One region of the Arthrobacter sp. NPDC057013 genome, then DNA from elsewhere that is predicted to be linked to it. Evidence: predicted binding sites of a transcription regulator. Region 1 holds the regulator's gene; each other region holds the start of a gene.
What was found. The regulator LexA, encoded in region 1, represses DNA repair genes until DNA is damaged. The targets are predictions, from matches to a motif close to TCGAACANNTGTTCGA.
Positions count from the first base shown of each region.

Region 2: the regulator LexA is predicted to act here: its motif matches at 4,160-4,175, upstream of ACFTSA_RS14525 (DUF6504 family protein).
Region 3: the regulator LexA is predicted to act here: its motif matches at 1,992-2,007, upstream of ACFTSA_RS06230 (DUF222 domain-containing protein).

Region 1 covers NZ_JBHUSE010000023.1:34,177-44,243, reverse strand. Annotated here, with positions in the region: gene ACFTSA_RS21270 (SseB family protein) at 1-423, opposite strand, end outside; gene priA (bifunctional 1-(5-phosphoribosyl)-5-((5-phosphoribosylamino)methylideneamino)imidazole-4-carboxamide isomerase/phosphoribosylanthranilate isomerase PriA) at 499-1,245, opposite strand; gene ACFTSA_RS21260 (hypothetical protein) at 1,338-1,496, opposite strand; gene hisH (imidazole glycerol phosphate synthase subunit HisH) at 1,497-2,234, opposite strand; gene hisB (imidazoleglycerol-phosphate dehydratase HisB) at 2,231-2,857, opposite strand; gene ACFTSA_RS21245 (histidinol-phosphate transaminase) at 2,918-4,036, opposite strand; gene ACFTSA_RS21240 (LysM peptidoglycan-binding domain-containing protein) at 4,125-4,493, opposite strand; gene lexA (transcriptional repressor LexA) at 4,803-5,549, shown strand; gene ACFTSA_RS21230 (ATP-dependent DNA helicase) at 5,652-7,724, opposite strand; gene hflX (GTPase HflX) at 7,717-9,294, opposite strand; gene ACFTSA_RS21220 (class I SAM-dependent methyltransferase) at 9,677-10,067, shown strand, end outside.
Region 2 covers NZ_JBHUSE010000010.1:90,010-100,076, forward strand. Annotated here, with positions in the region: gene thrS (threonine--tRNA ligase) at 1-6, opposite strand, end outside; gene ACFTSA_RS14520 (DNA polymerase III subunit alpha) at 209-3,751, opposite strand; gene ACFTSA_RS14525 (DUF6504 family protein) at 3,748-4,113, opposite strand; gene ACFTSA_RS14530 (hypothetical protein) at 4,256-4,642, shown strand; gene ACFTSA_RS14535 (chorismate mutase) at 4,762-5,088, opposite strand; gene ACFTSA_RS14540 (VOC family protein) at 5,103-5,525, shown strand; gene ACFTSA_RS14545 (SOS response-associated peptidase) at 5,574-6,323, opposite strand; gene ACFTSA_RS14550 (mycoredoxin) at 6,426-6,683, shown strand; gene ACFTSA_RS14555 (VOC family protein) at 7,158-7,520, shown strand; gene ACFTSA_RS14560 (biotin/lipoate A/B protein ligase family protein) at 7,562-8,335, opposite strand; gene ACFTSA_RS14565 (DUF2177 family protein) at 8,328-8,711, shown strand; gene ACFTSA_RS14570 (thioesterase family protein) at 8,751-9,554, opposite strand; gene ACFTSA_RS14575 (endonuclease/exonuclease/phosphatase family protein) at 9,782-10,067, shown strand, end outside.
Region 3 covers NZ_JBHUSE010000003.1:134,386-144,452, reverse strand. Annotated here, with positions in the region: gene ACFTSA_RS06240 (MSMEG_6728 family protein) at 99-1,067, shown strand; gene ACFTSA_RS06235 (SDR family oxidoreductase) at 1,076-1,936, shown strand; gene ACFTSA_RS06230 (DUF222 domain-containing protein) at 2,071-4,257, shown strand; gene ACFTSA_RS06225 (hypothetical protein) at 4,518-4,838, opposite strand; gene ACFTSA_RS06220 (gamma-glutamyltransferase family protein) at 4,947-6,875, opposite strand; gene ACFTSA_RS06215 (Tex-like N-terminal domain-containing protein) at 6,970-9,501, opposite strand; gene ACFTSA_RS06210 (hypothetical protein) at 9,768-10,064, shown strand.

The DNA of each region.
Region 1 (10,067 bases):
GGCCACCGGACGCGCCTGAGCGTGCCACGCCGTCAGGGCCGCTGCCGACGTGAACACCGGCATGGCGAGCCGGCCGTCAGGCGCCTTGAGCGTCACCAGCGCCATGTCCGCCTGCTTGTCGGCGTGCACGCCGTGCGCGCCCTCGGCTTCCTCCGCCAGCTGGGCCACCACGGGCACAAAGACGCGGGCGGTGGCCAGCGAGGCAACCACCGCGGCTTCGTCCCCATGCCCGGCAACGAGGGCAGCGAGTGCGGTGAGGTAGCCGGCGTCGGCAGTGCCGTCGTCGTCCTCGAAATTGTGGATCTTGGCGTCATCGCCGGCGAGGCTGCGCCCGGCCCAGGGCTGGCCCGCCGAATCAGTGGCGCCGCCTGCGCCGGCGAGGGCGGCCTCGATGTGACCGGGCAGCCGGCGTGCCGGCGGCACGCCCGTGCCCGGTACGCCCGTTCCAGGTACGCCGCCGTCCGCGGAATTGCGCTGCTGCTCGGTCACGGCAATGCCTTAGCGGCGGCCAGCGACGTCGAGGGCCTCGGGCAGGGTAAAGGCGCCGGCATACAGGGCCTTGCCCACGATGGCGCCTTCGACGCCGAGCGGCACCAGGGAGCGCAGCACCTTCAGGTCGTCGAGGCTGGAAATCCCGCCGGAGGCCACGACGGGTTTCCCGGTCTTCTCCACCATCTGCCGCAGCAGTTCAACGTTCGGCCCCTGCAGCGTGCCGTCCTTGGTCACGTCGGTAACGACGTAGCGTGCGCAGCCGGCCTCTTCCAGGCGGCCCAGGACGTCCCACAGGTCCCCGCCTTCCTTGGTCCAGCCGCGGCCGGCCAGGGTGGTTCCCCGGACGTCCAGGCCGACGGCGATCCGGTCACCGAAGCGGTCGATGGCCCGTGCCGTCCATTCCGGGTTCTCCAGTGCGGCGGTTCCGAGGTTGACCCGCGCGACGCCCAGGTCCAGCGCCTTCTCCAGGGAGTCGTCGTCCCGAAGCCCGCCGGAAAGCTCCACCTTGATGTCCAGCCGGCCCACCACTTCGCGCAGCAGTTCCGCGTTCGAGCCGCGTCCGAAGGCTGCGTCCAGATCCACCAGGTGGACCCATTCGGCGCCCTGCTGCTGCCAGTTCAGCGCCGCCTCCAGCGGCGTTCCGTAGCTCGTTTCGCTGCCGGCCTCGCCCTGGACCAGGCGGACGGCCTGGCCGTTCACGACGTCGACGGCGGGAAGCAGTTCAAGTACCGGCAGCTCGTTTTGGCTGGTCATCGGCGGTTTCCTCAGTTCTTGTAGGCGCTGTAGTTCTGCGGGCCCTGTTCCCATGCGCGGCATCTGCTGCGGCGCACGGCGGGTTGGTTTGATTAGTTGCCGGGAAGGGTCAGCAGGTAGGCGGCCAGCAGCGACATGGCAGCCAGCACGTAGAACCCGATCTGGACCCAGAGCGGCTTACGCTGCTGCCTGAAGGACAGTCCGCCGCCCACCAGGAGGCCGGCCAGTCCCATCAGGAGAATTGACCACATTTAGGCGTCCGCCGCCTGCCGGGAGTGCGGACCGCGGAGCCCGTCAACCCAGTTCTTGAGCAGCCGCGCACCGGCGTCGCCTGACTTTTCCGGGTGGAACTGGGTCGCGCACAGCGGGCCGTTCTCCACGGCGGCTATGAACGGGGCGCCGTGCTCGGACCATGTGACCAGGGGCGGCGCCATCCGGGGCTGGATGACGTCGAAGTCCCAGTTCTGGACGCCGTACGAGTGCACGAAGTAGAAGCGCTCACCCTCGACGCCGTCGAACAGCCGGGAGCCTTCCGGGACCTTAACTGTGTTCCACCCCATGTGCGGGACCACTTCGGCCGGCAGGAGCTCCACCTTGCCGGGCCACTCCCCCATGCCTTCGGCTTCAGTTCCGTGTTCCACGCCGGCCTCGAACAGCACCTGCAGGCCGACGCAAATGCCGAGGACCGGACGCCCGCCGGCAACGCGGCGGCCAATCATCCGAATGCCGTCAACGGCCTTGAGTTCGCGCATGACCGTCTCGAAGGCGCCGACGCCGGGGACAACCAGCCCGTCGGCGTTCAGCACGTCCTCGGGCTTGGAACTGAGGATGACCTCCGCGCCGGCGCGTTCCAGGGCACGCACGGCCGAACGGACGTTGCCGGACCCGTAGTCCAGGACGGTGACGGTGGGCTTGCCCTCCGGGGAGGCCGGCTTCAGCGTGGCCGAGGGGTCGATGATCGCGCCCTCGCGCAATACTTTGCCGGTCACAGTGCTCCCTTGGTGGACGGAATGCCTTCGACGCGGGGGTCCGGCTCGACGGCTGCGCGGAGGGCCCGGGCGAAGGCCTTGAACTGGGCTTCCACGATGTGGTGCGGGTCCCGGCCGGCGATGACGTTCATGTGCAGGCAGATGCCGGCGTGCAGCGTGATTGCCTCGAAGACGTGCCGGGTCAGCGATCCCGTGAAGTGGCCGCCGATCAGGTGGTACTCCTGGCCGGCAGGCTCGCCGCCGTGCACCAGGTAGGGCCGGCCGGAGACGTCGACAACGGCGTGTGCGAGGGCTTCGTCCAGGGGCACCGTCGCCTCGCCGAAGCGGCGGATGCCAGCCTTGTTGCCCAGCGCGGTGCGCAGCACCTCGCCGAACGTGATGGCAACGTCCTCAACGGTGTGGTGGACGTCAATGTGCGTGTCGCCGGTGGCCTTGACGGTCATGTCAATGAGTGAGTGCTTGCACAGCGCCGTCAGCATGTGGTCGTAGAACGGGACCGAGGTGCTGATGTCCGACACTCCGGTGCCGTCGAGGTTGATCTCCACCAGCACGGAAGATTCGCTGGTGGCACGCTCCATGCGTGCAGTCCGTGCCTCGGCACCCTTGATTCCGGTGTCGCTCATGGTGATAGATGTCCTTTGATGAAGGATTGGGGGCGGACCTGACCCGGTCCATGGTCAAGTTTAGGCCGGAAGTGCAGCTTGCCGGGCCAGGATGCTTTCCAGCGCTTCCAGGAAGGCTGTGGTTTCCGTCTCAGTCCCGGCGGTGACCCGCAGGTGGCCGGCGATGCCGACATCCCGCACGAGCACCCCTGCGTCCAGCAGCTCCTGCCAGACCACGTGGGGATTCTCCAGGCCGCCGAAGAAGACGTAGTTGGAGTCGGACGCCGCGGGCCGCAGCCCCATCCGCGTCAGCTCCGCGACAATCCGGTCGCGCTGGCGCTTGATGTCCCGGACGTCGGCCATGAGCGCCTCGCGGTGCTGCAGCGCGGCGAGGGCGGTTGCCTGCGTTACGGCCGAGAGGTGGTAAGGCAGGCGCACCAGCCGGAGGGCGTCCGTCACCTCGGGAGCCGCGGCCATGTAGCCGAGGCGGGCGCCGGCCAAGGCGAACGCCTTGCTCATGGTGCGGGAGACGATGAGCCGCTCCCGGCCGGGCAGCAGGGTGAGCGCGCTGGGCGTCCCGTCGTGGGCAAACTCGTGGTAAGCCTCGTCCACGACGACGATCGCCTGACTCGCCTCGCCTGCCCCGTAGACCGCTTCCACCACATCCAGACCCAGGCCCGTGCCGGTGGGGTTGTTGGGCGAGCACAGGAAGACGATGTTCGGCTGCAGTTCACGCACCTGGCTGGCGGCCGACTCAGCACTGAGGCCGTAGTCGTCGGCCCGCTTGCCGGCAATGTAGGCAGTGTCCGTGCCGCTGGCAAGGAGCGGGTACATGGAGTACGTCGGCGGGAAGCTCAGAAGCGACCGGCCCGGGCCGCCAAAGGCCTGGAGGATCTGCTGGAGGACCTCGTTGGACCCGTTGGCTGCCCAGAGGTTGTCCGCGCTGAGCCCGTGGCCAAGGTATTCCGCCAGGGCTTCCCGAAGTTCGGTGAATTCGCGGTCGGGGTACCGGTTGAGTCCGGTGGCGGCCTCGCTTACCGCCGCGGTGATGGCCGCCCGCACGTCGGCGGGCACGCCATGGGTGTTCTCGTTGACGTTGAGCAGGATCGGAACGTCAAGCTGCGGGGCGCCGTATGGGGACAGCCCCCTCAGGTTGGTCCGCAGGGGCAGTCGGTTCAGTCGCTCAAGCTGGTCAGTCACCTAGACAGTTTAAGTACCCGGCAGGGCTGGCCGGAAACTGTGACGGTTCCGGCGCCCGGGAACCATACGGTTCGGGGAGCATAAAGCGCTACTTGTTCGGCACAAAAAGCTGCTGCCCTGGCATGACCTTCCCGGCCTGAAGGTCGTTGAGCTGGACAATGTCCGCAATCACATCCCGTGGATCGCGGTTCGGATCGACCTTGCCGGCGATCGCCCACAGCGATTCTCCGGGCTGCACCGTGACCGAGACCGTCGGCGTAACGGAGAGGCCGCCGGCGCTGTCCGCCGCCTTGGCCGGCGAGTTCAGCAGCCCGGTCAGAGACAGGAGCACGGCGGCGAGCAGGACAAGCGGGAGGCCGATCAGGACAATCCGGCCACGGCGGGTGAGGCGCAGGCGCGGCGGCCTGCCGGGCCGGGAAACTGCCGTGGAAGTTGTTGCTGCTGTTGAAGCTGACATGGCGTGAGCCCTCCTGGACCAAGTTGTACTGCCTCGCGTTCGAACAAACAGTTCGAACACCGGACTGACAAACAGCCTTAACTAGAACACATGTTCGAACTTTGCTTTTCCTAGTTTTAGCACCTATCAACGAATTAAGTCGAGACTCGCTAGAACAAATGTTTGAAAAAGCCGTATGGCTGGCCTACGTTGGAAATCAAGGAACAACCACAACTGCAGTTGATCAGCAGGGTCTGACATTTTTCAGGCCGGAAGTTCCCGGCCGGAGCAGCTACCGCGGCCGGGAGGAACGGAAAGGCGTTGGCGAACATGGCAGCACAAGCCTCTGACGGCAAGGCTCCCCAGCGCAGCCCGCGGTCTCAGCGGACCCCCAAGGGACTTACACTCCGCCAGAAGAAGATCCTGGAAACCATCCAGCGTTCGGTCAACGAGAACGGCTACCCGCCGTCGATGCGGGAAATCGGCGACACCGTCGGCCTGGCCAGCCTCTCCAGCGTGACCCATCAGCTTTCGCAGCTGGAAAAGCTCGGCTACCTGCGGCGCGACCCCAAGCGGCCGCGCGCCATGGAGGTCCTGATGCCGCTCACCCTGGATGCGGGGACGGCGAAATCCGGCGGCGCTGACAGAGCCCCGGCCCTCAGCGCGGCGGGCGGCTCCGTGTCCGAACTGCCCAGCGCGATGGACACCGCCATGGTGCCGCTGGTCGGCCGGATCGCCGCCGGCGGCCCCATACTCGCCGATCAGATGGTGGAGGAGCTGATGCCGCTGCCCCGCCAGCTGGTGGGCCACGGGGAACTGTTCATGCTCAAGGTCGCGGGCGACTCCATGGTGGACGCCGCCATCTGCGACGGGGACTGGGTTGTGGTCCGGCGGCAGAGCGACGCCGTCAACGGCGACATCGTCGCGGCACTGCTCGACGATGAAGCCACGGTCAAGACCTTCCGGCAGCGGGACGGCCACACCTGGCTCCTGCCGCAGAACACGCAGTACGAACCCATCCTCGGCGACCACGCGGTGGTCATGGGCAAGGTGGTTTCCGTACTCCGCTCGCTGTAGCCCCCTTTGGGCCTGTCCCCAGGGAACCAACGGCACAGAACCATGGGTGCGTAACCAGCGGACAGGACCTGCGGCCCCGGGCTGCCGCAGCCCGGGGCTTCCTCATGCCTGCGCGCCGGCGAGCCTTTCGAGGGCCGCGACGGCGGTCTTCCGGTCGGTCGTGGGCCAGAACGGCGGCAGGGCAGCCCGCAGGAACCCGCCATAGCGTTCCGTGGACAGCCGGGAGTCCAGCACCGCCACGACACCCCTGTCATCCGTGGACCGAATGAGCCGCCCGGCCCCCTGGGCAAGCCTGATGGCCGCGTGCGTGGCGGACACGGACATGAAGCCGTTGCCGCCCGCTTGGGCAACAGCCCGCGACCGCGCCGTCATCAGCGGATCATCAGGCCGCGGGAAGGGAATCCTGTCAATCACCACCAGACGGCACGACCCACCCGGCACATCGACGCCCTGCCACAATGACATCGTGCCGAACAGGCAGGTGTCCGGCTCGTCCGCGAACTGCTTCACGAGGGCCGTCATGGTGGACTCGCCCTGGCAAAGAATGCTGATATCCAGCCGGTCGCGCAGGGCGTCTGCCGCTTCCTCGGCGGCCCGCCGGGAGGAGAACAGGCAGAGCGCTCCCCCGCCGGACGCGCGGATCAGTGACTCGAGTTCGTCCAGCGCCTCAGGCGAGGTGCCGCGGCCAGGCTTCGGCAGGTGACCCGCTACGTAGAGTATGCCCTGCCGCGGGTAGTCAAAGGGCGAGCCCACGTCGACGCCGGTCCAGCTCGGAGCGCCTTCCCCGACCAGCCCGAGCCCGCCCGCGGCAGGTTCGAAGGCAGAGCCGATGGCGAGGGTGGCCGACGTCAGCACCACGGTATGACCGGCGAACAGGCCCTCCCGGAGCCGGCCCGCAACGCTCAGCGGGGCGATGTTGACCAGTGCCGGGGCAGTCTCGTCGGGCGCCGAGTATCCCTGCTGCGGGTCAAACGTGCTGTTCCGGGAGAACCAGACCACCTCACGGTTTTCCCGGGCGGCAACGAGCCGTTCACAAAGCTCCAAAATCACCAGGAGGCGGGAGCGTGCCAGCTGCCGCCCGCCGTCGGCCGTTGTATTGCTGTCTCCCTTGGAATCCGACAGGGCCGCCCGGCAGGCCTCACGGAGCTGGTCCACACAGTCCAGCTGCTCATCGTTCAGGCCGTTAGGCAGCAGGCCGCTGGGAACGCCGGCGAGGGCCACCTCAAGGTTGGCAGCCGCGGTGTTGAGCGCGTCCACGGTGATGCCGGTGTGCTTCCGGGCGCCTGACGCCGCGGCATGGACCATGGCCACGGAAAGCTGGCCCGAAACCGCGCCGGTCACCCGGTCCTGGAGTTCGTGGGCCTCGTCCACCACCACGACGTCGTACTCCGGCAGCACCGCCAGGCCCTCGAAGGCGCTGACGGCGAGCATGGCGTGGTTGGTCACCACGACGTCGGCCTCCGTGGCGTTATGGCGGGCGAGCTCACTGAAGCATTCTTCGGCGAGGGGGCACTTCTGCGAGCCGAGGCATTCCATCGAGGTGACGGACACCTGCCGCCAGGCCCGGTCCGTGACGCCGGGAAGCAGCTCGTCGCGGTCGCCAGTGGTGGTCTGCTCGGCCCATTCGCGGAGCCGGACCACCTCCTTGCCGAGCTGCGACGAGGGGCCGCCCACCGACGCGGCGAAGTGCGGGACGCTGGTGTCCTCCCCCAGCGAGAAGAGCTGTCCCTCCGAGGGCTCCTCGGAGGGAAAGCCGCCCTCAAGCTTGTGCCGGCAGACGTAGTTGGCGCGGCCCTTGACCAGCGCAATCTTCACCGGCCGGTCGAGTGCCGGTTTGAGGCTTTCCAGCAGCCGGGGAAGGTCCCGGCCCACGATCTGGGTCTGCAGCGCGAGGGTGGCGGTTGACACGAGCGCAGGCTTGTCGCTCTCGAGCGAGTGCGCGATAAGCGGGACCAGGTAGGCCAGCGACTTGCCGGTACCGGTGCCGGCCTGCACCAGCAGGTGGTCGCCCGTTTCTATCGCGCGGGCCACCTGACGGGCCATCTCGTGCTGGCCGCTGCGGCTTTGGCCGCCCATGCCCGCCACCGCGCGGTCGAGCAGGTCAAGCACACGCTGCTCGCCGGCCGTGGCGGAGGGATCGTCCGCGGCGCCGGCGGCTGCCGCCCCGTCAGTCATCGGTGCTGAAGGATTCCAGTTCAGCCGCGAGGCCTTCCCGGACCATGACCACGGCGCGTGTACCACCCTCCTCGTGGTCCAGGCTCAGGATCTCCGCGTCGGAGTCGTGCAGCTTGCTGATGAGATCGCCGCGGTGGTACGGGACCAGGAGCTGCATCTTGACGTTCGGCCGCGGGATGGACTCGCTGATGGCTGCGAGCAGTTCGGCGATGCCCTCCCCGGTGCGTGCCGAAACCACCACGTGCCGCGGCTCGCGCTGCTTCAGCCGCTCCACCACGAAAGGATCGGCGGCGTCGGCCTTGTTCAGGACGATGATCTCGGGCACCTTGCGGGCGTCCACCTCGGCGAAGACCGAGCGCACGGCGGCGATCTGGCCCTCCGGGTCCGGGTGGGACACGTCCACAACGTGCAGGATCAGGTCGGCATCGGCCACTTCCTCAAGGGTGGAGCGGAAGGCCTCCACCAGCTGGGTGGGAAGCGACCGGACGAAGCCCACGGTGTCCGCCAGCGTGTAGCCGACGCCGTCGGAGGTCTCGGCCTTGCGGACGGTGGGGTCCAGGGTGGCGAACAGGGCGTTCTCCACCAGCACGCCGGCGTCGGTCAGGCGGTTCAGCAGCGAGGACTTGCCGGCGTTGGTGTAGCCGGCAATGGCCACTGACGGAACTTCATTACGACGGCGGTTGGCCCGCTTGGTCTCCCGTGCCGGCTTCATCGCGGCGATCTCGCGCCGCAGCTTGGCCATCCTGGTGCGGATCCGTCGCCGGTCAAGTTCGATCTTGGTTTCACCGGGACCGCGCGAGCCCATGCCGGCTCCTGCGCCGCCCACCTGGCCACCGGCCTGGCGGGACATGGATTCGCCCCAGCCGCGCAGGCGCGGGAGGAGGTATTCCAGCTGCGCCAGCTCCACCTGGGCCTTGCCTTCGCGGCTCTTGGCGTGCTGGGCGAAGATGTCCAGGATGAGGGCCGTGCGGTCGATGACCTTCACCTTGACGATGTCTTCAAGGCCGCGCCGCTGGGACGGCGCGAGTTCGGCGTCCACCACGACGGTGTCGGCGCCGGTGGACATCACGACGTCCTTGAGCTCTAGAGCCTTGCCCGCGCCGAGGAAGGTGCCGGGGTCCGGCTTGGCCCGCCGCTGGACCAGCCCGTCGAGGACTTCCGAACCGGCCGTTTCCGCCAGTGCTGCGAGTTCGCGCAGCGAGTTTTCGGCGTCAGCCAGGGTTCCCTCGCTCCAGAGGCCGGCAAGGACAACGCGTTCCAGGCGCAGCTGCCGGTATTCGACCTCGGTGACGTCCTCCAGTTCGGTGGAGAGCCCGGCCGTGCGCCGCAGTGCCCGGCGTTCCTCGAGGTCCTGCTGGTCGCCGTCGAACGTGCTGTGCTCTTCGGCGAGCTGCGAGATGGCCTGCGCCTTGCCCAGGACACCCTTGCTGTCGGCGCGGCTGCCGTCGGCTGCCGCTGCGTTCTTGGCCGGGACGTCCTTGGCGAGAATCCGGTCGATGACAGCCTGGATCTCCTCGGGACTCATGTCCTGGGCGGCTGGCTCGGATCCGGAATTTTGCTGATTGGTCATGGTCTCCTTTGAAGGTTCTGCATCTTCAGAATAGTGCTGATTGGCGCCCTTGGCTGCGGTATTCGCGCTGGGCTGACTGCGAGGGGTCATAGAGGTGCTCCTGACATGCCGGCAGCGGACGCGCTGGGCCGGCGGGAAGTGGGCTGATCGAGTGCTGGATGGGCTGCGCTTGTTCAAAATGCGCTCCGGGCGGAAGGTATTGAAAACCTGCATCGCACCGGAAGGAAGCCCCGGGCCGGTACCGGCGGCTGAAGGCCGCGGGCAAAGAAAGCCGGCTACTCAAAAATCAGGAACATGCCTACAAGGATAGCAGAACACCAGGGCCGGTTTTGGCAGCCGGCCGGTTTCCCATCAGGCGGGTGGCCCACTAATCTGGCCAGTTATGGAGTCTGCCCACTATTTCAGCGCCTCACCCGCGGGGCCGTTCACCCGCAAGCCCCTCACAGTGGAGCTGGCCGGTGAAACGCGGAAGCTGCAGACCTCCTCCGGCATCTTCAGCCCGGACGGCATCGACAAGGGAACGGCCATCCTGCTGGCCGAGGTCCCCGCGCCCGCCCCGCAGGGAAACCTGCTGGACATCGGCTGCGGCTGGGGACCCATCGCCCTGACCATGGCGCTGCGGGCACCGCACGCGCAGGTGTACGCGGTGGACGTCAATGAACGCTGCATCGCGCTCACGAACGGGAATGCCGAACTGCTTGGACTGAACAACGTCGCGGCCAGCACACCGGAGGGCGTCGACCCCGGGATCCGCTTCGACACCATCTGGTCCA
Region 2 (10,067 bases), on a different contig from region 1:
CTTCATTTCTTCGCCATCGACGATGAGGGTGATCTGCTGGGCATCTGACACGGGTGTCTCCTATTCAAAGTTCAGGCTTCGTAGCTTGTGGCGTACGGGGACCACAGCCAGCCTCGTCAATGTTATCGGTTGCTGAAGCGGCCAACCAAAGCGCCACGGCGGCGGCCAGGCGGAACACCGCGGAGTCCAAGTGGAAATGGCAACGCGGTCAGCTTCCCAGTCCGGTGATGGCCAGGTTCCTGCCGATGCCTTCGAGCGGCCCCGGCTGCCTAATTTCCTCAGGCACAGCGGTCGTCCCCCGTTCAGGGAAGGGCAGGGTATCCACCTGGCTGAGGTCCCAGGCCATGCTGGCGCTTAGGCTGATGCCGCGCGGACCGGTCCGCCGGGTGGTTCCCCGGATAAGCAGCAGCCGGGTGCCGAACAGCAGCGGCCCGGCGTGCTCCTGCGCCTCGTGGAAGAACACGGAATCCACGCACCCGGTGCCGTCGTCGATGCTGATGAAGACCACCCGCCTGCCGCCGCGCATGGGCGGTGTCTGGGTGGCGATCCTCACACCGGCCACCAGGACCTCCGTGCCGTTGCGCAGCCCAAGCAGCTTGTCCGCTGTGGTGACGCCCAGCCGGTCCAGGAGGGGCCGGTGGCTGGACATCAGGTGTTCGCTGACGTCAACAGCCATGAGGTCAAGCTCAGCCCGGACGTTCTCCACGGTGGTGGGTTCCGGCAGCCCGGCTTTGACGTTCCGCAGTTCGACGTCCCCAAGCGGCAGCGCGAGCTGCCCCTCAACGATGTCGGCGCCTTTCTTTGCCGGCTTGCCCTGCAGGCTTTGCAGGTGCTGGATAAGGTCTGCCCGGTTGGCCGTCCCGCCGGATTCCCGGTGCATGGCGTCAAAGGCACCGAGCTGGGCGAGCCTCTTGATGCTTGGCTTGCTCAGCCTGGAGCGGTCCCTCAGGTCCGCCAGGGAGTCATAGGGCTGGCCGGCAACGATCCGCTTCAGTTCAGAACCGGACAGCCCGAAGATGCCGTTGAGGCTCAGCCGGATACCCAGCTTTCCCCGGTCGGGGCCGTCCGCGACCCGTTCCACCCTGTACTCCGCCCCGCTGCGGTTGATGTCCAGAGGAAGGATGGGGATTCCCATGCGGCGTGCTTCGGCCACCAGGAGCCGCTTGGGGTACATGCCGGGATCGTGCTCCCACAGGCCGGCAAGGAACGCTTCCGGATGGTGGGCCTTCAGCCAGGCCGACTGGTAGGTGGGCACGGCAAAGGCGGCGCCATGGGCTTTGCAGAACCCGAAGCTGGCGAACGATTTCAGGGTCCCCCAGACCTTGTCCACGACGTCCGGTTTGTATCCCATGGCTTTTGCCTCGCGGCGGAAATACTCCTCAACCTGGCCTTCCAGGGCGTCATTGCTCAACGCCCTGCGGAACTCGTCGGCTTTTGCCAGCCCGCAGCCGGTCATCACATCGAAGGTCCGCAGGATCTGTTCATGGAAGACCGTCACCCCGTGGGTTTCCTGGAGCACCGGCTTCAGGTCCGGGTGCGGGTAGGTCTCCGGCGCGAACCCGTGCCTGTGTTCGAGGAAGGGCCTGACCATGTCAGATTTCATGGGGCCGGGGCGGAACAGTGAGATGTCGATGATGAGGTCGTTGAATTCACGCGGGGCCATCTTGCCCACCAGCTCCCGCTGGCCCGGTGACTCGATCTGGAAGCATCCCAACGTGTGGGTGCTTCTGATCAGCTCATAGGTCGGCTCATCGTCCAGAGGCACGGCATTGAGGTCGATCAGCCCGTCCTCGGTGATGTAGTCGGGCCCGTTGCCGCCAGGTCCAACGGGATGTGCTCCGGCAGCCACCACTTCCGCCTTGGAGGGATGGATCCGGATGATCTCCCGCACGGCAAAGGCCATGGCGCTTTGCATCCGGACGCCCAGGACATCCAGCTTCAGCATGCCCATGGGGTCCATGTCGTGCTTGTCGAACTGGCTCATGGGCAGGCCAAGGCCGCTGGGCTGGACGGGTGTCCTGTCCAGCAGGGTGGCATCTCCGAGGATCACCCCGCAGGGGTGCATGGAGATGTGGCGGGGAAGGCGGTCCAGCCGTTCGGTGAGGTCCACCAGCAGGTCCAGCTGCTGGTTCTCGGAGAAGTTCCGCTGTTCCACGCGTCCGGCGAACTCGCGGAGTTCCGGCTTTTCCTCCAGCGCCTCGCGGAACTTCCGTGCCGAGAAGCGCCATAGCTGTTTGGCAATCTCGCCGACATCACCGTCGTCCATGCCCAACGCCATCCCGGCGTCCCGCACCGCACCGCGGGCGCGGTAGCCGTTCTGCATGCTCATCAGCGTGACGCGCTGGGAGCCGAACCGGTCAAAGATCTTCCGGTAGACGTTGTGCCGCTCCGCGCTTTCCACATCGATGTCGATATCCGGCAGGGTGGACCGGTCGCCGGAGAGGAACCGTTCGAAGATCAGGTCATGCTGGAGCGGGTTCACCTGGCTGATGTCGATCAGGTAGTTCACCAGGCTGGAAGCCCCCGATCCCCGCGCTGCCGCCCGCACGCCCATGTCCAGGATCATGCGGGAAACCTCGGCCACGGTGAGGAAGTAGGAGGCAAAGCCGAGGCGGGCAATGATCTTCAGCTCATGCTGCAGCCGGGTGCGCATGTCCGCTTCCGCCTTCCCGGAGATGCCCGGGAAGCGCCGCGCAATTCCGGCTTCGCACCGCTGGGCGAGTTCTGCCAGCGGATCCCCTTCAATGCCGATGACGGCGGCCTCGGGGACCACCGGCTGCTTCCAGCCCATGTCTGACTCGGGATCCATGCGGCATCGGTCCGCGAGCGCCTCAGTCTGCGTCAGCAGCACCTGGACATCGGCGGACCCGTAGCCGGCGGCATGGATAATTTCCTTCCCCAGTTCCACCATTTGGTCCGGGGTTTTCAGCCAGCCCTGGCCGTTGGGCTGGAGCAGTGGCGCGGCGGAGAGCTCGGGGAGTGACTTCAGCGTGCGTGCGGAGTCCAGGACGTCGGCGGTGGCGGCACCGTCCTCCTCGCAGTAACGGACTGCGTTGGTGAGCACGGCCGGCACGCCGTACTCCTGAGCCAGCTTGAGCATGCGGACTGCATGGGCCGTACTAAGGGGCTCCCCCGGTGCACTGAGGTGGGTGACGATCTCTGCCGCGACGCTTCCGGCCGGCATGGCGTCCAGCCAGCCCTTGAACAGGGTGCGGGGGCGGAGGTACCGCCGGCCGCCCAGTGCCAGGCCGACGTCGGAATCCGGACCCAACAGAACGGTGAGCACCGGTTTCAGGGTTGCCGGGTCCAGGACGCGTGAGGCGAGTTCAGCCCTGGTGACGGCGACCGGCACAGTTCCCCCTGCCTTGCCCGAGGTGCGGGCGTGCGCGTCGGAGATCAGCCGGCACAGGGCCTTATACCCTGCCCCGTTGTTGTGTCCGTGAGCTAGCACTACCACCCGCCCGGTGACGCGGTCCGCGGAAAACCGGGTTTTGGAAACCCGGGCATCAGGCAACCCGCCCCCGTGGTCACCCTCGTCGTCGAACACTGACAGGTCGACGCCGACCACGGGGTCAATCCCGGCAGCCATGCATGCCTTGAGGTGCTTTACGGTGCCATACAGGCCATCCCGGTCCGTGCAGCCCAGGGCGGTTGCGCCCTGGGCCGCTGCCGCCTGGGCGAGTTCATCCGGCCAGGAGACGCCGTAATGGGCGCTGAAGGCGGTGGAAACGTGTAGGTGAGTGAAGCTCATGCTGATTTGTGCCGGAGTGCGTCTCTGGGTTTGATGGCGTCGTGGATCCGGAGCAGGCGCCAGCGTCCGCTGCCGGTATGCCGCACCAGGTCAAGGGTCAGGGGTTCAGCCGGTTCTGCAGCCGGAGTTTCAGGCGGGCTGTTTTTGCCGGCCGGCAGGACCTGCACACGCCAGATCTCATGGTCCACAAGCCCTGGGCCGCTTCCCAGCGGTGCACGCCGTTCTTCGGCCCACCACTGGCGGCGTTCGTACCAGCGCAGGGGTTCAGCGCAGACCCTGTATTCCCTGCCGCCCCACCGAAGCTCCGCCGGCTCACCGGTAGGTGCGCAGACGACGTCAACAGACTCGCTGAACGTTCCCATGATGCCTCCGGATACCAATCCCATCCTGCGGATAATACGCAGTCGTTCGAATATGTATTCGAATAGTTCCAGTCTACGCCGGGCCGGGGACAAAACCTAGGTGGGTGTGGACGGACGGCGGCTCACAGGGCAGGATGGTCCCATGAGTTCCAATGACGCGCTCCTGAAGCAGGTAAGCATCGCCGCCAAAGAAAGCACATTGGTGGCCAGGTTCGATATCGACGGCAACATTCCAGCATCGGGCGCCTTTGTTGTGGGGCTCGTGGCTGCCACTCCGGATTATTCGCATCAACGGAGGCTGGGAATCGAGTTCATGAACGGCGAGGCGGTCTCGATCTACTCCTTCAGCCACGATGGCACGGAGGAAAACTTCGATCTCAGCAGCGTTGAACACTCGGGCAACACCATCACGGGCAACTTCCCCATGAGCACGGTTATGGGGCTCGATAAGAGCCACCTCATGTCCGCGTTCAGCGAGGCCGACGGGCGGGAATTCCAGTCCGGCGTCCCCGTCGAGGAGAAGCTCTAGAGGGTCGGCTCCCCCGCGAGCGGCTCCGGGCAGCAGCCCGACCAGCCGCCCCCGCGCCCCGGCGTGCCTATGGACAACTCAGGGGCGATCGTAAAACAGTTCACGCGGCTGTAGACAGCTCAGCTGTTGTCGTTGTGGATTTTCATCTCAAGCTCGATGAACTTCGAGATCATGGCCCGGTACGTGGTTTCCACGATGTCCGGGTCGATTTCTTTTTTCTCGGCGGCCTGGCGCACGTGCTCGATTACCCGCTCCACGCGGCCGGGGGCCCGCACTTCGGCGTCATCACCCTTCAGGGTCCCCGCGATCCGGATCAGGCGTTCGCGGCGGGCAATCAGCGTGACAATCTGCTCGTCCACCTCATCCACCGCGATCCGCACGGCGGCGAGCTGTTCCCGGTCAGCCTGGGCGTTTTTCTCGTCTCCGTGATTTGTGGGCATGATCATGACAGTATCGAACCATGCAGCCCAGAGTCGATTTTATTTCATTGGGAGTGCGCAGCGTGGCCGCCTCCCGGCGCTTCTATGTGGACGGCCTGGGCTGGCCGGTCCACCGCGAGGTTCCCGACGAAGTCATCTTCATCCAGGCCAACCACGGCCTGATTCTCTCCCTGTGGGATGCCGGGCAGATGCAGGCCGAGGCCGCCGTCGACGCCCCGTCCGCCGTTCCCTGCATTACGCTCAGCCACAACGTGGGCACCGCGGAGCAGGTGGACCAGGTGATGGCACAGGCAGAGTCGGCCGGCGCCGCCGTCGTGGCTCCTGGCAAGACCCAGCCGTGGGGCGGCTACACCGGATACTTCGCGGATCCTGACGGCTTCCGCTGGGAAATTGCCTTCAACCCCACCTGGAGAGTGGACGACGGCGGACGGGTCACCGTCTGATCGCAGGCCTGCCCCTGGTTCCGGCCGGGTCCATCCGGAGGCGCAGCGTCATAAGAGCGCCTCCACCGGCTCGATGAGCTCGGGCGAGTTGTTGCGGACGTTCCCCACCGCTTTGCCCACGGAATCCACCCGCCAGCCGGCGGCAACTTCCTTCACGCCGGAGCGGACCAGGTCCACGAGGCCGGCGGCATCATCCACCTGCGGGTCAAGCCACGCCGCCATGGTGTCGCGGCTCATCGGGAGCGGGACACGGTCGTGGAGGGCAGTGAGTTCGGCGAACACCGTCCCTTCGGTTCCGGCCGGCGGCGAGTCCGCCGTCATGATGGACATGGACAGCATCCACTGGGCGGGTTCACCCGGGGGCACGGACGGGTCCTTCCACCACTCGTACAGTCCGGCGAAGGCGATGGCGGACTCGTCCCGGGGGTGGACGTAATAGGGCTGCTTACTGCGGCCCTCGCCCTGCTTCCATTCGTAGTAGCCGTCCGCCGGGACCGCGCAGCGCCTCGACTGGACGGCCTTGCGGAACGCCGGCTTTTCGAGGACCGACTCGCTTCTGGCGTTGATCATCTTCGCGCCAATGGCCGGGCTTTTTGCCCAGGAGGGCACCAAGCCCCAGCGGGCTACGTGCAACTGGCGGACCGTGTCGCCGTCGATAAGCCGTTCCAGAACAATGGGAGCGCCGTCGGTGGGCGCAACGTTCCACGACGGCGGGATTTCAGTTTCGTTTTCAAGTTCTGCGTCGAATTCGGCCAGCAGATCCCCCACCGCCCGGGCCATGACGTAACGTCCACACATGGCACCAGCATGCCATTGCAACAGAGGCGGGGGAATACCGGCGCCCGGGTTACGGTTGTGGGGAAGGAAACCGACAGGACCATATCAATCCGAGGAGAGCCCGTGGACTTTACCCCCGAAGACGGCACCATCACCATGTTCTCGACCACCTGGTGCGGCTACTGCAATCGGCTGAAGAAGCAGCTGGATGCCCAGGGCATCGGCTACACCGAGATCAACATCGAAGAGGTTGACGGCACGGCCGAGCTCGTGGAGCAGATCAACGGCGGCAACCGCACCGTCCCCACCGTCCTCTTCCCGGACGGCACCGCCGCCACGAACCCGTCGGCAGCCGAGGTCAAGAACAGGCTCGCCGCATAGGGCAGACGCCAAAGTAGTAACACGTAGAGGCACCGGAAATCCGGTGCCTCTACGTGTTTGTTCAGACCTTTTCGTCGACCCGGTCCTGCACCGGCCCGGGCGCGTGGACTTCCTGCGGCGGGGCTCCTTGCGGCGGGCCAGGAAGGCCCACAGCCTCGTCTCGTCCGCGTGGCTCCGGGGTTCCGGATGGTCCACGGGCAACGGGTTGCCGTGCGCAGCTTCCGGCTGTGCCGGTTCCCGGTGCGACTCAGGCTTTCGGACGGTATCCTTTCGGGTGTCCCAGCCGAAATCCGCCCGCGATGAATAGCACATCACCGACCTCCTTTTTTCAGCGGCTGTTCCTTAATCGTCCTCTCCCCGGCGTTTGAAATCGACAGCTCTGGGTACGAAAATTCCGGGCCCGGCGACGCTTCCGGCGATGGCCAGTCCGGTGCGTTACAGTTCGAGTTCCGTCCCGCGTTCCAAAGGATTGCTGTGAACCCAGTTTCCCCGCAGATCGGCACCGTCTTTGTCCCCGTCAGCGATATCGAGGAAGCCCGTGACTGGTATTGCGGCATGCTCGGCGTGCCCGCCGATGACAAGGTCCTGCTGGACCACCTGTACATCCTCCCCATGGAGGGGGCCGGCCTGGTCCTGGACAGCAGGATCTACTCCCCCGGCGCCGTCTTCCAGGTTCCGGCGTTCCACTTCAACACTGCGGACATCCACGCGGCCCACGCGTTCATGCAAACCCGGGGCGTGGAACTCACGGACGTCAACGACGACCAATGGTTCAACTTCCGGGACCCGGACGGAAACGTCCTGATGATCTGCCAGATTCCCTCAGCCACCGAATAAACGGTCCACGGCAAAGGCCGCGCCAAAGGCAGAGTGCAACACTACGCGCGGAGGCTGCTGAAGTCCGCCTGGCCCATCGTCGCGTAGTCCGCGTAGGTGCGGACCACAGCATCCTCGATGGCCTGCACGTTCAGGCCGGGCACGAGGTCATTGATCGCGCCGGCGGTCGCCGGATCCCAGTCCAGCCCCAGGGCCCCATAACTGGCCGTAAGCACCTCGCGGATGGGCGCCGAGTTCTCCACCACGACGACGGAACTGAACAGCCAGGCGCCAGACACCACACGCTGGGCCGTGCCCACCAGCTTGATCCGGTGCGCGGGAGCAACGGGGTCGAAGCCGTGGACGCTGTATTCACCGGGGCAGTACTCCCCGGGGATCTCACCCACGGCGGCGTGCACGCCCACGCTCTGCAGCGCCCCCGCCAGCATCTCGCCGAAAAAAGCGAACCGGCCCTTGGCTCCGGCGATGGCGTCGCTGTGCGGCTCCACGTGGTCAATGATGAGGGTGCCCTCGTGGTAGGCGGCAGCGCGGCCTCCCGCTTTGCGGATCAGCGGTTCGAACCCCAGGTCACGGCAGGCCTGGGCGGCGGCGCCGAAGCCTGGCAGGCGGGTGTCGCGCTGGCCAAAGGCAACAGTCGGTGCGGGCCGGTACAGCCGAAGGGTGGGTCCGATGTCCCCGGCCCTGGCCTTGCCGAGGAGTTCGATCCCGAAATCAAGGTCCCGGACGGCACCGAGGGACTGCTCCTGCCGGACTAGGGTCAGAGTCCGTGAATCAGCCCCGGCCTGCTGCATGTTGCTAAGCTCCCTTATGGTCATGTTGCAATTCCTGGTGGTCGCCGCTGCCTTTGCCGTGATCGACGCCGTGTGGCTCAAGCTCATGAACCCGTTCTACCGCAGCCATATCGGTGGTTTGCTGGCTGACCGGCCCAATCTAGGGTACGCCGTGGCGTTCTATTTGATTTACATTGCGGGCATCGTTTTCTTTGCCCTGCGGCCGGCGCTCGACGGCGGCACCTGGCTGACCGCCGTCGGCCATGGAGCGGCGCTGGGCGCCTTTGCCTACGCAACCTATGACCTCACCAATGCCGCGACACTCAAGACCTGGCCGCTGCAGCTCATCGTCGTGGACATGGCATGGGGCGCGCTGCTGACCGCCCTCGCCACGCTGGCGGGCTGGCTGGTCTTCCACTAGAGCACGGGCGGCCGGCCGGCCGTCAGCGGGGGCGGCGGGTCAGCTATTCCGCAGCGTGAGGATCTGTTCCGCCCGCCCGAACGGGCCGGACAGGTCATGGAGCACGGTCGAGGTGAGGCCGATGCCGTCGGCACCAAAGGACACGGCGTTGTCCAGTCCCAGCCACTCGCCCTCCGGCCGCCGGTACATGTGGACCTGGAGGTCCAGGTTGGGGAACGCGTAGCTGTCCTTGCCTGGCGGAACCCGCGCGGCGATGCCGTTGGCGGTGTCCACCAGTCCCATCAACCGTGCCATGTCCGTGCTGTCGTTTCCGTCCGTCAGCGGGTGGTCCGTGCGCAGCCACACCTTCCCCGCGCCGGGCCGGTGGCCTTCCGCCACCCTCATTTCCAGGGAACGGATGTATCCCCCCGGCCACACGCTCGCGCCGTCGTAGGGCTTGCATTCGTCCGGCGACGGGATGGTGCCGTCCTCGACGGCGGCCACCGCGGATGTGTCGCTGGTGATCATGCGCCAGGCCGTCGCCCTGATGGCCACGCGGCCGGCCGCCACCAGCTCAGCCTGCAGCAGCTCGATGGTGCGCCCCGGGCGCAGCGTGGTGGTGACGATGTCAAACTCACCGCCGGGGATCAGTCCCAGGATTTCGTAGCTGAGCCGGGCCATCCGCATGTCGTCCCGGGGCTCATGCCGGTCCAGCCGGTCCGCCAGGAGTCCCGACGCCGGGGCCATGTGCTGCTCGTGGGCGTTCCAGGCCCCCTGGGCGTGGATGGTGGAACGGAAGCGGCCGCCGCCGAGGTCCTGGTAGTAGAAGTCGCCGTCGGCAAGTTCCGGGAGTTCAGCAGTCAACGTTGACTCCTTCCAAAGTGTGATCGGTTAATCCCGGTTCACTCTATCGCCTCCGGCCTGCAGAGCCGCCCCGGCCGCGGACCGCAGCGGCCAGTGGAGTCAGGCACACGTCCGCCGCGGCATATTTTTTGCCCCGCCGGACGCGCGCTTAATGTCCGGATCTCCATATGATGATCTGGGTAGACTCGGAGACTGGTCCTTCTAGCAGCCCTCGGAAGAGGTGTTCGATGCGAGTTATTAGCTACAACCTCCGCAAGCACAAGGCAAGCGGCGAACTGATGAGTCTGGCCCGCAACTTTGGGATAGATGTCCTCTGCCTTCAGGAATGTGATTCATCCGATCTGCCTGACACACTCGGCCCGCTCCATCTGGCCGACTACACCAAGGGCAACAGGCTGGGCCTGGCCATCTACTACCGGACTGACCGGTTCACGGCCCTGGATACCCAGACCTTCGCCCTGAAGAAGTCGATGCACGACCGTGTGATGGCACCGGCCCATGAGCGGCTGATCG
Region 3 (10,067 bases), on a different contig from region 1:
GGTCCACTATGTGAACACTGGACGGTCCATTTTGGCCGCTGGTTGTGCCGTCCGGCACTTCAATTGGCACAGGGCGCCAAGGACGGCAGACTGAAGGGATGCAAACCTTCCTTCCCTACCCCGATTTCCGGCAAAGCGCGGCCGCGCTGGACACACCCCGGCTCGGCAAGCAGCGCGTCGAAGCGCTGCAGACACTCCGCGCGCTGGTCATCCCGGAATACGGATGGCAGTCACACCCCGCCATCCGTATGTGGATGGGGCACGTTCCAGCGCTCACCCTGTATGGCCTGGCCATGGTGGACGAATGGACCAAGCGCGGCTTCGCCGACAACACCCGCGACAACATCCGCGAGTTCGCCCCGCAGGCCGCGCATCCTGATTACGCCGCCAAGATCCTGCTTCCGCCGTGGCTCGGCAACCCCGAATTCCATCTGAGCCACCGGTCCAACCTCATCCGCAAGGACCCGCACTTCTACGAAGACGTCTTCCCGGGCACGGAGCACGGCCTGGAGTACGTCTGGCCGGAACCCCGGCACGAGTTCCTGCCGGAGGACCCCGAGGGTGAGGTGCTCTGGATTCTTCGCGAGCACGTCGGCCACGGCGACCCCGAGCAGCTGGACAAGATCGGGCTGCCTGCGGTGGGCCGGGCGGCTGCTTCCGGTTCCGCCGGGGCTGGCCCCGGTTCCGGGTCAGGCGCCGGTTCCGGGTCGGGCGCCGGAGAATCCGACGGCGACGAATACCAGTTCGTCTACGCGGAGGAAACTTCACGCCGCCCAGCCAAGGTGGCCAAGAAGGCACCGGCCAAACCGCTCGTCAAGAAGCCGTCGAGGAAGCGTCAGCGCCAGGAAGCAGCCTTCTCAACGCTTCCCGGCAAGTCGCCGGTCGCCGTGCCGTTCGACGGCGGCAGCAGGTTCGCCGTCGGAATGGTTGTGGGCCGGCCCATCACGCTCGACGACGGGCGCTTCGGACGCAACTTCCAGCTCACCGACATCATCGACCGGTCGGAGTTCGACTACCCGGCGCTGCTGCAGGACCCCCGCGTTTTCTTCCCTGTCCCGGCGCTCTGAGTCCTGCTGTGACTATCCTTCTCGCCGGTTGCGGCGACCTCGGAACCGAGACAGGTCTGCGCTTCGCCGCGGCGGGGCACCGGGTGGTGGGCTGGCGCCGTTCGCCGGACAAGCTGCCGGCTGAGATCGAGGGCGCCGCCACCGACTTGAGCACCGCCGAACTGCCGCGTGTCCCGGAGGACACTACCGCCGTCGTCATCGCCGTGGCTGCGGATGCCTCTACAGAAGAGGCATACCGGAACGCTTACGTGAACGGGGTGACGCATGTCCTCGACGCCCTCGAACGCGACCGCGTTGCACCCGACCGCGTCCTCTTCGTCTCGTCCACCGCTGTGTACGGCGACGCCGGCGGCCGCTGGATCGATGAATCCACGACGCCGGACCCTGCGGGTTTCTCGGGCCGCGTCATGCGTGAAGCAGAGGAGCTGCTGCTGAAGCGGCTCGACGGGACCAGGACCGCACCTGTCGTGCTCAGGCTTGGCGGGATCTACGGACCGGGCCGTACTCGGCTTATCGACCAGGTTCGAACCGGCGCCGCCGTCATTCCGGACCAGCCGCGGTACACCAACCGCATCCACCGCGACGACGCAGCCGGCGCCATCGTGCATCTGCTCACCATGCCTGACGCGCTCCGGCCGGTGTATCTGGGCGTGGACAGCGATCCGGCTGAGTTGGGCGACGTCCTGCGTTTCCTGGCGGCTGAGTTGGGGTTGGACGTCCCCCCGCCGGGTTCCCTGGGCGACGCACGCGGCGGAAACAAACGCTGCAGCAACGCGCTGCTTCGGGGAACAGGGTTTTCGTACAAGTACCCGTCCTTCCGCGAAGGTTACCGCGACATTTTGGCTGGCGTCGGAGTGCGCCACCCCTGAGTACCCGCGCCCGCCCAGGTGGAGATGCGGCTCAAATGACCGGGCCAAAAAATTTTCAAAAGTTTTTTCGCTTTTGGTCCGAAGCGACGCTAAACACCCCAAAGAATGTCAGACACCGTTGAGATAGTTTTCCTATGGAAGCCTTTGGGGAGGATCGAGCGGACATCGCGGCCGGGACTGACGTCCGGAGCCTTCGCGCTGCCGCCCTGCTGCGTGGCGGCCGGCTTCGCAGCGTTCCCTCTGAGGCTGCCGGTTCCCGTTCCGACTCGCCGGTAAAGGACGCGTCCGACGGCGGTGCTGCCGCCGGCATGGCGGTGGGGTCCAGTTCTGCTGCAGCGCCTTTCGGGATTTCAGGTCCGGTAGCAGCTGGCACGGCACCGGCTGAGCCGGCGTCCCCGGCGCTGGCAACGCCTGATCTGAAGGCGTCCCTGGCACTGCTGGACGCGGCGACCGCCGCGGCGACGGAGGAGTTGGCCGCGGCCAACTTCCTTCAGGCAGCCGATTTCGCGGAACTGGCCGAGAAACTGTCCCGCCGCGTCGAATACTTCCAGGTCCTCGCCGCCGGCGCGGTGGACCGGACCAGGACCGAGGCGATCAATGCCGCCCAAACCGCCGGCCAGGTACCCGGATGGACCACCGGCTGGAGAACCGAACCCGAAACCGCCCCGGCCCCCGACGCCCCGCCGTCCGAGCCGGCCGCAGCTGCTGGAGCCGTCACAGCCGCCGCAGGCCGGCCATCCTTGGCCGCCCCTGCCGCTGCGTCTGCGTCTGCGGTGGGCTGGTCCCCGGCCGATGACGGGGCCCACAACACCGCCGAGTTCCTCCGCACCCGGCTCCGGATCAGCACCCCCGAAGCACGCCGCCGCCTCGCCCTCGCCACCGCCACTCTCCCCCGCACCGGACTCACCGGCCGCCCCATGCCACCCGAACGCGAAGAAACCGCAGCAGCCCTCACCGCCGGCATCATCTCCTCCCGCGCCGGAACCACCATCACCACCGCCCTGGACAAAGTCCGCCACACCCCCGACCCCGCCCTGATCGCCGCAATGGAACACAGCCTCACCCAAACCGCGATCGAAAACGACCACGACTTCCTCACCCGCATCGCCCACCGCTGGATCGACGCCCTCGACCAGGACGGCACCGAACCCTCCGAAGAAAACCTCCGCCACCGCCAGGGCGTCTTCCTCCACCACAAACGCGGCGGACTCCACCACCTCGAAATCCGCGCCACCACCGACCAATACGAAGTCCTCACCACCGTCATGAACACCGCCACCAACCCCCGCACCACCCCACCCAACACCACCAACTGCGCGGACACCCACGACGGCAACCACGGCGGGAATGGCGGTGACGGCACTGCCCCTGGCCCTGGCCAAGAGGGCAGCAGCAGTGGCAGCGACAGCCCCGCCATCGAGCCCGACGCGGCCTTCAACGCCCCCACCCCGCTCCCCGACCCGGACCGCCGCACCCCCGCCCAGCAACGCCTCGACGGCCTCGTCGGCGCGTCCAAAGCCGCCCTCGCCGCAGGCACCCTGCCCACCACCGGAGGACTCCGCCCCCAAGTCATGGTCACCGTCAGCTACCGGGACCTCCTCAACAGCATCCAAACCACCGGCAACCGCGGCCCCCGCTACAACAGAAACCAACCCAACACCCCGCCAACAGACCGACTCCAGCCCAACGAATGGCAACCCAGCGGTCCCGTACTCCTGCCAGGCACCTGGCAGCCCAGCGAACCCTGGCCCGAACCCGACACCACAGACACCCGGCAGGCAGCCGATACCGACGCCCCGACAGGCACCCGGCCCAGCACCAACAACGCCACCACCGACCCGCCCGGCATCAACTGGTCCGAAATCAACCGGTCCGGCACCAACCTCTACACCACACCCACCGGCAGCGGAACATTCACCTACACCGGCCCCGTCACCGCCTCCACCATCCGCAAAATCGCCTGCGACGCCGACATCATCCCCATCCTCCTCGGCTCCCAAGGACGCATCCTCGACATCGGCCGCACCACCCGGATCTTCCCGCCCCACATCCGCAAAGCCCTCAACACCCGCGACCAAGGCTGCGCCTTCCCCAACTGCACCATCCCCGCACCCTGGTGCGAAGCCCACCACATCACCTACTGGTCCCGAGGCGGACCCACCAGCACCGACAACGGCGTCCTCCTCTGCACCCACCACCACCACCTGATCCACAAGGAACAATGGAAAATCCACGTCAAAAACGGCATCCCCTGGTTCATACCCCCACCCCACATCGACCCACGCCAACAACCCCGACAAAACCACCACCACAAAACATGAACCCGCCCACAAGACAGGCCGGGCCGGCAGAACACAGAAGCAGTATCAACTAGGACAGCCACGCCCGCGTCCACGAGCAAGTCGATCCGAGGCGCCTACCTGCCAGCCCGGACCGACAGCCGGAAGTTGCCAGGATGTTGGTAGTTCCAGCCGCGCCATGATCTGCCGGCACCGACGGTTCCCTAGCTTCGCCCCTCAAAGCAGAAAACGCCCAGCCCAATTCGGGACCAGGCGCTTCGGTAAACGAAAACCAGAGACTGCTAGGCGTCCTGCCAGCCGCGGCCTTCAGTGAATGTGGCAACCAGGGTGCCCACGCCGGCCTGCAGCGAGTTTGAGGGGTCCTCGTACAGGGACGCCTCCGTCGCACGGCTGTGGGTGATGAGCTGCTCGGCTTCGAGTTTCGCCTCGGGCACGGTGGCACCGATGATGCCCGTGCGGGCAGGAAGCTCGGGAGTGTGCACTACGTCGGCATTGGTCTCCGAGAGTGGAATGATGGTCCCGGGGCGGATCTCGTCGTGCGGGAACTCGAATTCGGCGTCGTCGGGGGCAGCGGGAATCGTGTACTCCAAGAAGTAGTTCATGCCCCCAGCCTTGCAGATAACCGCCATGCCAGAAACCCCGTTCTCGCCCGCAGGCACGAATATTCACCGCCCGATCCAACGGGCACGCGGGCGAAAGACCGTCCGCTCCTAACGTCCGGCTGCATATCCCTGCGCTCCCCGCGGATTCGCGGCAGCCTGCAGCACGCCGGTCCTGGGATCGCGTACGACGGCGGACAGCCGTCCCAGCGTCCAGTCGCCTGCCCGGGTGATCCGGTGGCCCCGCCGTTCGAGCCCGGCGATAACGTCATCGCCCAACCGATCCTCGACGACCGCGCCGCCAGGCTGCCAGGTGCGCGGCCAAAAGGACCCAGGCATCGAGGTCGTATGAAACGCCGGCGCATCGATGGCCTGCTGGGGCGAGTACCCGCCGACGATCGTCCGCAGCAGGTACAGCAACTGCCACTGGTCTTGCTGGTCTCCGCCGGGCGAGCCGAGCGCCGATACAGCAACGCCATCGCGCAGCACCAGCGTCGGCGTCAGCGTGGTCCGCGGTCGTTTGCCCGGCGTCAGCATGGACGGCGTTCCGGGCTCCAGCCACGTCATCTGCAGCCGCGTGCCCAGGCAGAACCCGAGCTCAGGGATCGCCGGAGACGACTGCAGCCAGCCACCGGATGGCGTGGCTGAAACCATGTTGCCCCAGCGGTCCACAACATCGATGTGGCAGGTGTCGCCGCGTGTTTCCCCGTTGGACGCCACGCTGGGTTCATCGAGAACCGGTTCGCCAAGTGCAGGTTCACCGATCGTCGGTTCGCCAACACTAGCGGCAGCCGCAGAACCCACGCCGCCGGCATTACCACCCGAGGCGGACGGCCCGCCGTCGTCGTTCGACAGCGCAGGCGGGACATACTCCGTCCGCAGCGCAGGCACGTGCGGCTCACGCCCCGGAACCGAGCCCGGACGGAACTCGTGCGACGCCTCGTCAGTGATTAGTTCCCGCCGCGACGCCGCGTACCCTTCCGACAATAGGTAGCCGAGGGGGACATCCGCGTCGCCGTAGTACGCCTCGCGATCCGCCAGTGCGAGCTTCTGGGCCTCCAGAATGGTGTGCGCACCCAGCTCGGTGGACGGGTCGAGGTGGTCGTCATCAAAGCCTGCCAGGATCGCAAGCGTCTGCAGCAGGGCCGGGCCCTGCCCCCACGGGCCGGTCTTGGCGATGGTGTGCCCGCGGAACTCCAAGGTGGCCGCATCCTCGTACGACGCGCGGAACCCGGCCATGTCGGCCATTGTCATGACGCCGCGGTGGTCGGTCCCGGACGAGTGCCGGTGCGGTGTCCGGACGCTTTCGGCCACGGCGCGCGCCACGAAGCCCTCACTCCACTCCCGGCGGGCGGCGTCGATACGCTCCTCGCGCGTGTGGGCCGGCTGCGCCGCGAATGCCTCGCCGAGGCCGGCACCGGCCTGCACCAGTTTCTGCAGGGTGCGGGCAAGCGCCGGATTCCGGACCAGCTCGCCCTCCTCGGGGATGCGTCCCTCGGGCATCCACAGTTCGGCCGAGGTGGGCCAGTGGTCGCGGAACAGTCCCGCCACTGCCGAGATCGTGCTGCCGACACGTGCCAGCACCGGATGGCCGTCGCGCGCGTAGCGGATGGCGAAATCCAGGACTTCGGCCAGTTCCCACGTTCCGTGGTCCCGCAGCAGCAACAGCCAGGCATCGACGGCGCCCGGAACCGCCGCGGCGAGCGCACCAGACCCGGGCACCAGTTCCAGGCCCTCGGCGCGGAAGTGCTGGACCGTCGCGCCCGCCGGGGCCGGCCCCTGGCCCATCAGGACCACAGGTTTTCCGGGTTCCTCCGCCGTGCTGAAGACGCCGGTCATGTCACCGCCCGGCCCGTTGAGGTGCGGTTCCACCACATGCAACACGAACGCGGCCGCCGTGGCCGCGTCGAACGCGTTGCCGCCCCGCTCCAGCACAGCCTGTGCAGTGCCGGTAGCCAGCCAATGGGTCGTAGCGGACATGCCGAAGGTGCCCTGCAGCGTAGGACGGGTGGTGAAAGTCTCCGGCCTCGTAAAACTCATAGGGGCTACTGTAGTCACCGGTTTCCGGCCCTTCCGGGATACGGCGCCCGCGACACGCTCCGCCCGTGTTTCGTCCTGCTTGCCCCGGTTAGCCCTATTTACCCAAGCCGGCCCTCCGCAGCGCTTCGGCCATGGCGGTATCCGCCGGAACTGGACGCTGGCCGGACTGCTTCGGCTGGCGCCTTGCGTTGTTGCGATCTTCAGCTGGCTGACCTGAATCGCTCCCCCGGCGCGGGCCCGGCTTTCCGCCAGCTTGGCCAGGACTACTTGAACGGTTCCGGTTGCCGCCCGCCGAGCGTTCGACGCCGGGGCCGCCTTCCCGGTTCCGGTCGCCGCGGACGCGTTCCACGCCCGAGCGTCCGCCGGCTTGCCGGTCGCCTGCTGCGGCCGGTTCGTCGTCGAGCCTCAGCGTCAGCGAGATCCGCTTCCGCTCCGGATCAGCCTCAAGCACCTTCACCCGCACCACCTGCCCGGATTTCACCACCTCGCGCGGATCGGCGACAAACCGGTTCGCCAGTGCGGACACGTGGACCAACCCGTCCTGGTGCACCCCGACATCCACGAACGCACCGAATGCGGCCACGTTGGTGACTGTTCCTTCCAGGACCATCCCAGGCTTGAGGTCGGAGATCTTCTCGATGCCCTCGGAGAACGCCGCCGCCTTGAACGCCGGACGGGGGTCGCGTCCCGGCTTCTCAAGCTCGGCGATGATGTCACGAACGGTCGGCAAGCCGAAGGTGCCGTCCACAAAGTCGGCCGGGTTCAGCCGTCCGGCATCGGCCAGCGGAGCAAGACCGGCAATGCCTGCAGGAGCTCCGGAACCGCGTGTGGCACCTGCCGCAGTCAGGATTTTCCGGGCCACCGAGTACGCCTCGGGGTGCACGCTCGAGGCGTCGAGCGGTTCCGCTCCCCCGGTGATCCGCAGGAACCCGGCACACTGTTCGAACGCCTTGGCGCCCAGCCGCGGCACCTTCTTCAGCTCGCTGCGCTTGGCGAACGGCCCATGCTCGTTGCGGTACGCCACGATGTTCTCGCTCAGCAGCGGCCCGACGCCGGCCACCCGGCTCAGCAAGGCCGGCGAGGCCGTGTTCACGTCGACGCCCACGGCGTTTACGCAGTCCTCCACCACGGCGTCCAGGCTGCGGTCCAGTTTCGCGGCGGTGACGTCGTGCTGGTACTGCCCCACGCCGATCGACTTTGGATCGATCTTCACCAGCTCGGCCAGCGGGTCCTGCAGCCGGCGGGCGATGGACACCGCGCCGCGCAGGGACACGTCCATGCCGGGGAGCTCGGCGGCGGCCAGGGCGGACGCCGAGTACACGGACGCGCCAGCCTCAGACACCACTAGCTTCTGCGGCGCCGCAGAAGGCGTCCCGTCAGTGCCCGCACCAGTCCAGGACCCGGCGGTGGAGAGCTGCTTGATCAGTTCGGCCGCGAGCTTGTCCGTTTCGCGCGACGCCGTTCCGTTGCCGATAGCCACGAGCTCGACGGCGTGCTGCCGCGCCAGCCGGGTCAGCGTAGCCAGGGCATCGTCCCACTTGCGCGCCGGCGCGTGCGGGTAGACGGTGTCCGTGGCCACCACCTTGCCGGTCTTGTCGACCACGGCCACCTTCACGCCCGTCCGCAGCCCGGGGTCCAGGCCAAGCGTGGCGCGGTTTCCGGCGGGCGCCGCCAGCAGCACGTCGCGGAGGTTCGCGGCGAAAACGCGCACAGCCTCGTCCTCCGCGGCGGCGAACATCCGTCCCCGCAGGTCGGCCGTCAGCCGTGCCAGCACCCGGGAGCGCCATGCCACCTGGGCGGTTTGGAGCAGCCACGGGTCGGCGGGCCGGCCGCGGTCGGCAACCCCGAGGAACCGCGCCACGGCGGACTCATAACGGGTGCGCGCGGCGGCGAGGGCGTCATCATCGGCCGGGTCCGCCTCAGCGAGGTCCAGCTCGAGCACGCCGTCCTTCTCACCGCGCAGCAGCGCCAGCACCCGGTGCGACGGCATCCCGGACGGCGCCTGCGTAAAGTCGAAGTAGTCCGCGAACTTCTGTCCCTCGGTCTCCTTGCCCTTCTTTACCCGGGACACCATCCGGCCCTGCGTCCACAGCCGCTCGCGCAGGTTCTCGGCAAGGTCCGGGTCCTGCGCCACGCGCTCCACGAGGATGGCCCGGGCGCCGGCGAGCGCCGCAGCCGCGTCGTCGACGGCGTGCTCCGCGTTCAGGTACTTGGCGGCCTCGCGCTCGGGATCAAGGTCGGGGCGTTTGAGCAGGGCATCGGCGAGCGGTTCCAGCCCGGCCTCGCGTGCGATCTGAGCCTTGGTGCGCCGCTTCGACTTGAAGGGCAGGTAGATGTCCTCAAGCCGGGACTTCGTATCGGCGGCCACGACGGCGGCCTGCAGTTCCGGGGTCAGCTTGCCCTGCGCGGCAATCGCCTCCAGGACAGTCCGACGGCGGTCCTCCAGTTCGCGGAGGTAGCGCAGGCGCTCGTCGAGCTCGCGGAGCTGGCCGTCGTCGAGCGTGCCGGTGGCTTCCTTCCGGTAGCGGGCGATGAACGGAACGGTGGAGCCGCCGTCGAGCAGTTCCACGGCCGCCTTCACCTGCCAGGCCTTCACGCCGAGTTCGGCGGCGATCTGTTCCGCTATCCGGGCGGCAACTTCGTCAGTGCCCTGGCCGCCTACGGGCGTGGGTGCGGGAGTTTCCTTCGGCTTTGTCCCGGCGGCGGAGGCAGGGCTGGGCGTGGGCGTGGCGGCGTGCTGCGGCTGTTGGGTCACCAGAACATTTTGCCCTACGCGACCGGATCCGCGGCGGTCAGGAGACCGGAGAACGGAACAAACCGCACTACCCACATCCGTCCTTAAGTGGTGTAGTGACTTTATGCAGAGGGGGTCATCGACTTAGGCGGCGCATCATGCAGGAATTGCTCATCATTCTTCAGGACGGCTTCAACGACGATGAAGTCGCCATCACGGTCAACGGCAAGGAGGCCCGGTACGACCGCGATGTCACCACCCGGGAACTGTTGGGCATGGCCGAGGAAGTCTCCGTGGAACTGCCGGCAAAAGGCGCTACCGTGGGGGTCGAAGTCACCAGCCGCAACCTCAGCGCGGAAATGAAGCTCCACGGCCGGCCGCGCAGCCTCCTAGTGTCCATTGAGGACGGCGAGCTCGTGCTCAGCGAGGGGACGGGCCGCGAGGCCTTTTTGTAGTGC